One region of the Variovorax sp. 10N432 genome, then DNA from elsewhere that is predicted to be linked to it. Evidence: predicted binding sites of a transcription regulator. Region 1 holds the regulator's gene; the other holds the start of a gene.
What was found. Region 1 encodes HrcA, which represses chaperone genes, less so after heat shock. Its sites were predicted from a motif close to TTAGCACTCNNNNNNNNNGAGTGCTAA; they were not measured.
Positions count from the first base shown of each region.

Region 2: groES (co-chaperone GroES) is a predicted target of HrcA. The motif match lies at 1,583-1,609, and genes of this name have one in related genera.

Region 1 is NZ_JBFTHX010000015.1:75,159-78,563, reverse strand. Features, by position in the region: gene AC1DF3_RS18750 (galactosyl transferase) at 1-145, opposite strand, end outside; gene AC1DF3_RS18745 (hypothetical protein) at 210-539, opposite strand; tRNA gene AC1DF3_RS18740 (tRNA-Arg) at 670-746, opposite strand; tRNA gene AC1DF3_RS18735 (tRNA-Ile) at 914-990, opposite strand; gene hrcA (heat-inducible transcriptional repressor HrcA) at 1,027-2,034, opposite strand; gene AC1DF3_RS18725 (NAD kinase) at 2,063-2,959, shown strand; gene recN (DNA repair protein RecN) at 2,961-3,405, shown strand, end outside.
Region 2 is NZ_JBFTHX010000004.1:85,605-89,009, forward strand. Features, by position in the region: gene groL (chaperonin GroEL) at 1-1,163, opposite strand, end outside; gene groES (co-chaperone GroES) at 1,211-1,501, opposite strand; gene AC1DF3_RS06405 (hypothetical protein) at 1,777-2,025, opposite strand; gene pgm (phosphoglucomutase (alpha-D-glucose-1,6-bisphosphate-dependent)) at 2,117-3,405, opposite strand, start outside.

The sequences.
Region 1 (3,405 bases):
CATTTTGCGGATGTCGTACAGGCACGATGAAGGTCAGCATTGAAAGAACCCAATGGGCATATGGAAGTGACTGCGCGTGCAGTTTCGACGAGAAACGTATCGAGACGTTAATTCGGTAGCGGCGGTTATAACCGATCGCGCTCAAGAAACAATACGGAAGTTCACATTCTTAATGCTTGAGTCACCGCCTTGGAGGGAGCAATACCATTTCATGGCACTTCGTGCGCAAAGCCACCGGCACGCAGCGCCGCCATCTGAGCGACGATGCGCGGCTTGCTCATGATCGGCCAGTTGTCACCCGCCGCAGTCACCGCTGCGAGCGGTTCTTTCATAGAGCGCGTCGAATACTTGATGCGGGCGTGGTTCTCGCATGCAAGGAACGTGGAGAGCGCTTCGGTTCTAAACCGGCGGAGAACTTCGTCGTCGACCTCCGCGAGCTTGAGATGCGTGTCTGCCGCCGCGGGTGTCTTGGGGCGCACGTTGGCCCGCTGCGCTTCTCTGGCAGCCAGAACCTGCGCGGGCAGAATTCCTGTGGCCATGGAGCGCCGCCTACCGAGGGGATGACAACAGCGAAAGAGATTCTGCACGGATGCACCCTTTGGATGAGGGTGCTGTGTGAAACAGGAAAGCCCCTGATTTCTTTAACAAAATCAGGGGCTTACTGAGAGTTGGTGCGGCTGGCAGGAATTGAACCCACGACCCCTTGGTTCGTAGCCAAGTACTCTATCCAACTGAGCTACAGCCGCACAGCTTGCGATTATAGCATGCATTTCAGCTACCTTTCCAGCCTGAAGCCGGAATGAAGCTCAACGACATGCGGACGGTTCGTCCCGGGCTGTCACCGGGGAAGACCGAGTCTGCGAAGACTCTCGATCGCGCATGGAGTCTAACCCATGCGTCGCGAGGAGTCGGGTGGTAGGCCGTCCTGGGCTTGAACCAGGGACCAACGGATTATGAGTCCGCTGCTCTAACCAACTGAGCTAACGGCCCACGCGCCAGGGATTCTAGTGGGCCCGGCGCCCTTCCCTACTTGCGGTGGCTCAGCGCGTTGGTGACCAGCTTCGACGTGATGTCGACGATCTGGATCATTCGCTCGTACGGCATCCGGGTCGGGCCGATCACGCCCAGCGTGCCGACCACCTGGCCATCGACCTCGTAGTTCGCGCTGACGATCGACAGGTCGTCGAAGGGCACGACCTGGCTTTCGCCGCCGATGAAGATGCGCACCCCCTCGGCCTGGCTCGAGACATCGAGCAGGCGCATCAGCTGCGTCTTCTGCTCGAACAGCTCGAAGGCGCGCCGCAGGTGGCCCATGTCGCTGGAGAAATCGGTGACCGCCAGCAGGTTGCGCTCGCCGGCGATGACGACTTCGTCCTGGGCCTCGGTCATGACCTCGGAGCTGACCTGCACCGCGGCCTGCATCAGCGCCGCGATCTCGCCGCGCAGCTGCTCGACCTCGGACTGCAGACGGTCGCGCACCTGCTCGATCGACAGCCCGGCGAAATGGGCGTTGATGTAGTTCGCGGCCTCGACCAGCTGCGACTGCGTGTAGTCGACCTCGGGGAAGATGACCCGGTTCTGGACGTCGCCGTCGGGCGCCACGATGATCACCAGCAGCCGGCGGTCCGACAGCCGCAGGAACTCGATCTGCCGGAACACCGAGGCCCGCCGCGGCGCCATCACGACACCCACGAACTGCGACAGGTTCGACAGCAGGTGGGCCGCATTGGCGATCACCTTCTGCGGCTGGTCGGCGGCCAGGCTCGGGGCCGACGCGAACTGCTCGCGCTCGGCGGTCAGCATGGTGTCGACGAAGAGGCGGTAGCCGCGCGCGGTCGGGATCCGACCCGCCGACGTGTGGGGGCTTGCGATCAGCCCCAGCACCTCGAGGTCGGACATCACGTTGCGGATCGTCGCCGGCGACAGATCCAGGCCCGGCGCACGGGAAAGCGTGCGCGAGCCGACCGGCTGCCCGTCGGCGATATAGCGCTCGACGAGAGTCTTCAACAGCAACTTGGCACGGTCGTCCAGCATCGAATGATTTTAATGTTGTAATTTGTGAATGAGCTCCCGCTTTCGGCATGTCGCACTGATCGGTAAATACCAGGCCTCCGGCGCCCGGGCGCAGTGCGGCGCGCACGACGACGTGATGGAAGGCATCGGCACCTTCCTCGAATCGCAGGGCTGCAAGGTGTTCGTCGAGAAGTCGCAGACCCAGCCGGTCGAAACCGGCCCCTACCCGGCGCTGACGGTCGAGGAGATCGGCCAGCAATGCGACCTGGGCCTGGTGGTCGGCGGCGACGGCACGATGCTGGGCATCGGCCGCCAGCTGGCGCCGCACGACGTGCCGCTGATCGGCATCAACCGCGGCCGCCTCGGCTTCATCACCGACATCTCGCTCGACAACTACCAGGCGACGCTGATCCCGATGCTGGCCGGCGAGTACGAGGAAGACCTGCGCACCCTGATGCAGGCCAAGGTGATCCGCGACGGCCAGTCGGTGTTCGACACCCTGGCCATGAACGACGTGGTGGTCAACCGCGGCGCCACCTCGGGCATGGTCGAGCTGCGGGTCACGGTCGGCCGCCATTTCGTCGCCAACCAGCGCGCCGACGGCATGATCATCTCGACGCCCACGGGCTCGACCGCCTATGCGCTCTCGGCCGGCGGGCCGCTGCTGCATCCGGCGGTGCGCGGCTGGGTGCTGGTGCCGATCGCGCCGCACACGCTGTCGAACCGCCCGCTGCTGCTGCCCGACGCCGACGAGGTCACGATGGAACTGGTGGGCGGTCGCGATGCGAGCGCCAATTTCGACATGCAGTCGCTGGCCTCGCTGGCCATCGGCGACCAGGTGATGGTGCGCCGCTCCGACTACCGGGTGCGCTTCTTGCACCCCAAGGGCTGGAGCTATTTCGATACCTTGCGCAAGAAACTGCATTGGAACGAAGGGGGATCTTGAGATGGCGTTGAGGCGCATTGCGCTGCGGGACTTCGTGATCGTGCGGGCCCTCGAACTCGATTTCTCGGCCGGATTCACGGTGCTCACCGGCGAGACCGGTGCCGGCAAGTCGATCCTCATCGATGCGCTGCAGCTGGCGCTCGGCAACCGGGCCGATGCCGGCGCGGTGCGCGAGGGTGCCGAACGGCTGGACGTCAGCGCCGAGTTCGACGCCGACCCGGACCTGGCCGGCTGGCTGGACGAAGGCGGCTTCGAGGCCGGCGACGCCCTGCTATTGCGCCGCACGGTCGACCTGCAGGGCCGCAGCCGCGGCTGGATCAACGGCAGCCCGGCAACGGCCACCCAGCTGCGGGAGCTCGGCGACCGGCTGCTGGACATCCATGGCCAGCACGCCTGGCAGAGCCTGACCCGCCCCGATGCCGTGCGCGGCCTGCTGGATGCCTATG
Region 2 (3,405 bases), on a different contig from region 1:
TCGACTTCGGTGGCAGCGCCGACCTTGATCACGGCAACACCGCCGGCCAGCTTGGCCACGCGCTCTTGCAGCTTTTCGCGGTCGTAGTCGCTGGTCGCTTCTTCGATCTGCACGCGCACTTGCTTGACGCGGGCTTCGATGTCGCCGGCAGCGCCGGAGCCGTCGATGATGATGGTGTTTTCCTTGCCCACTTCGATGCGCTTGGCCTGGCCGAGGTCGGCCAGGGTCACCTTCTCGAGGGTCAGGCCCACTTCTTCAGCGATGACCTTGCCGCCCGTCAGGATGGCGATGTCTTCCAGCATGGCCTTGCGGCGGTCGCCGAAGCCAGGTGCCTTGACGGCCACGACCTTCAGGATGCCGCGGATCGTGTTCACGACCAGGGTCGCCAGGGCTTCGCCTTCGACTTCTTCGGCAATGATCAGCAGCGGACGGCCAGCCTTGGCGACTTGTTCCAGCGTCGGGAGCAGGTCGCGGATGTTGCTGATCTTCTTGTCGAACAGCAGCACGAAGGGGTTGTCCAGAATCGCGGATTGCTTTTCGGGGTTGTTGATGAAGTAGGGCGACAGGTAGCCGCGGTCGAACTGCATGCCTTCGACGACGTCGAGTTCGCTGTCGAGCGACTTGCCGTCTTCGACGGTGATCACGCCTTCCTTGCCGACCTTGTCCATCGCGTCAGCGATGAGCTTGCCGATGGTTTCGTCGCTGTTGGCCGAGATCGAGCCGACTTGCGCGATTTCCTTCGAGGTGGTGGTGGCCTTCGAAGCCTTCTTCAGCTCGGCGACCAGGGCGGTGACCGCCTTGTCGATGCCGCGCTTCAGGTCCATCGGGTTCATGCCGGCGGCGACCAGCTTGAAGCCTTCGCGAACGATGGCCTGGGCCAGCACGGTCGCGGTGGTGGTGCCGTCACCGGCGTTGTCCGAAGTCTTGGAGGCCACTTCCTTCACGAGCTGGGCGCCCATGTTCTGGAGCTTGTCCTTGAGTTCGATTTCCTTGGCGACCGACACGCCGTCCTTGGTCACGGTGGGGGCGCCGAAGGAGCGCTCGAGCACCACGTTGCGGCCCTTGGGGCCCAGGGTCACTTTGACTGCGTTGGCGAGGATGTTCACACCTTCGACCATGCGCGCGCGGGCTTCGCCGCCGAAGACTACGTCTTTTGCTGCCATGAGATTTCTCCGAGATTCAGTTGATTGGGGGTTGAAGAGAGAAGTGCTTACTTCTCGACGACCGCGAACAGGTCGTCTTCCTTCATGACCAGCAGTTCGTCGCCATCGACCTTGACGGTCTGGCCGCTGTACTTGCCGAACAGGACGCGGTCGCCGACCTTGATGTTCATCGAGATCAGGTCGCCCTTGTCGTTCTTCTTGCCAGGACCGACGGCCAGGACTTCACCCTGATCGGGCTTTTCGGCGGCGTTGTCGGGGATCACGATGCCCGAGGCGGTCTTGGTTTCGCTTTCAATGCGCTTGACGATCACGCGATCGTGCAAAGGACGAAGTTTCATTGCTTGCATCTCCTGATGGGAACGGGTTTGGGTCGGGCGTCGGCGTTGTGCCGATACCACATCGTTGGGCAGAAGGCGCTGTTAGCACTCAACTGCAACGAGTGCTAATCATAAGGGTGTTTTTTGGCTTTTCAAGGCGGGGGACTGTTTTTGCAGGCGCGTCGCGCCGCCGCGCCGGGGCCGCCCGAATGCCGGGAGGCGCGGGGCGCAATTCGTCCGACTGGCGGACCGAGGCACGCCTCGCCGACCGTGGTCCGGCATTGCGCCGGGCCGTTTCAGCCCCGCGGGGCGCCGGGCCGAAGCAGCGCTGCCAGCCTGGCGACGCCCCCGGTGCCGCTGGCCGCGCGGCCGATGAAGGCGCCCGCCGCGGCGCCGATCAGCGCCTTGCCGATCAGCGAGCGGCTGCGGCCCGTGGCCATCATGAGCAACAGACCGACGCCCAGCACGATCAGGTGCTCGCCCGGCAGGTCCGGCCGGTTGGCGTCTGCTTCCTTGACGGTCTTGATCAACGAGTCGAGATTCATGAGGTCTCCGCAACTGAAAAGCCGTTCATAGACCGGGCGCCAAGGCTTCGGTGTAGGCGACGGCCGGCGGCTGCATCCGCCGGTCGTGCCTTCACGGCGCCGGCGAGATCGCCGCGTCTACGATGGTCTGGGCCTCGGCCAGGATCCGCTGCAGGTGCTCGGCGCCGCGGAAGCTCTCGCCGTAGATCTTGTAGATGTCCTCGGTGCCCGACGGCCGGGCGGCGAACCAGCCGTTCTGCGCGATCACCTTGATGCCGCCGATCGCGCCGCCATTGCCGGGGGCATGGCTCAGCACGCTCTCGATCGGCTCGCCGGCCAGCTCGGTCGCGTGGAGCTGCTGCGGGCTCAGCGCCGACAGCTGTTTCTTCTGCTGACGGCTGGCGGGCGCATCGATGCGGTTCGAGACCGGGCTGCCGAACTCGTTCGCCAGCTCGGCGTAGAGCGCACCGGGGTCGCGGCCTGTTCGGGCGGTGATCTCGCCGGCCAGCAGCGCCGCGGTGATGCCGTCCTTGTCGGTGGTCCAGACCGAGCCGTCGCGGCGCAGGAAGGTGGCGCCGGCGCTTTCCTCGCCGACGAAGCCGAGCGAGCCGTCGACCAGGCCGTCCACGAACCACTTGAAGCCCACCGGCACTTCGTAGAGCCGTCGGCCGAGCCGCTTCGCCAGGGCATCGATCAGCCGCGTCGAGACCACCGTCTTGCCGACCGCCGCATCGGCGCCCCACTGCGGGCGGTGGCGGAACAGATAGTCGATCGCGACCGACAGGTAGTGGTTGGGCTGCAGCAGGCCGGCGCTGCGGGTGACGATGCCATGGCGGTCGTGGTCGGTGTCGCAGGCCACGCCGACGTCGAAGCGGTCCTTGATGTCGAGCAGCCGCTGCATCGCGTAGGTCGACGACGGGTCCATGCGGATCTGGCCGTCCCAGTCGAGCGTCATGAAGGCGAAGCGCGGATCGACCGTCTCGCTGACCACGCTGAGGTCGATCCGGTAGCGCTCGGCGATCGCCCCCCAGTAGTGGACCCCGGCACCGCCGAGCGGGTCGACGCCCATGCGCACGCCCGCTTCGCGGATCAGGGCCATGTCGATCACGTTGTCGAGGTCGCCGACGTAGGCCGCCACGAAGTCATGGCGGTGCGTGGTGGCGGCCTTCAGGGCCCGCTCGTGCGGCATCCGGCGCACGCCCGCGAGCCCTTTCTCGAGGAAGCCATTGGCCGCCTCCTGCACCGGGCCCGTGATGTCCTGGCCGGCCGGTCCGCCATTGGGCGGGTTGTACTTGAAGCCGCCGTCGCGCGGCGGATTGTGCGACGGCGTGACCACGATGCCGTCGGCCAGCCCGCTGGTGCGGCCGCGGTTGTAGGTGAGGATGGCATGCGACAGCGCGG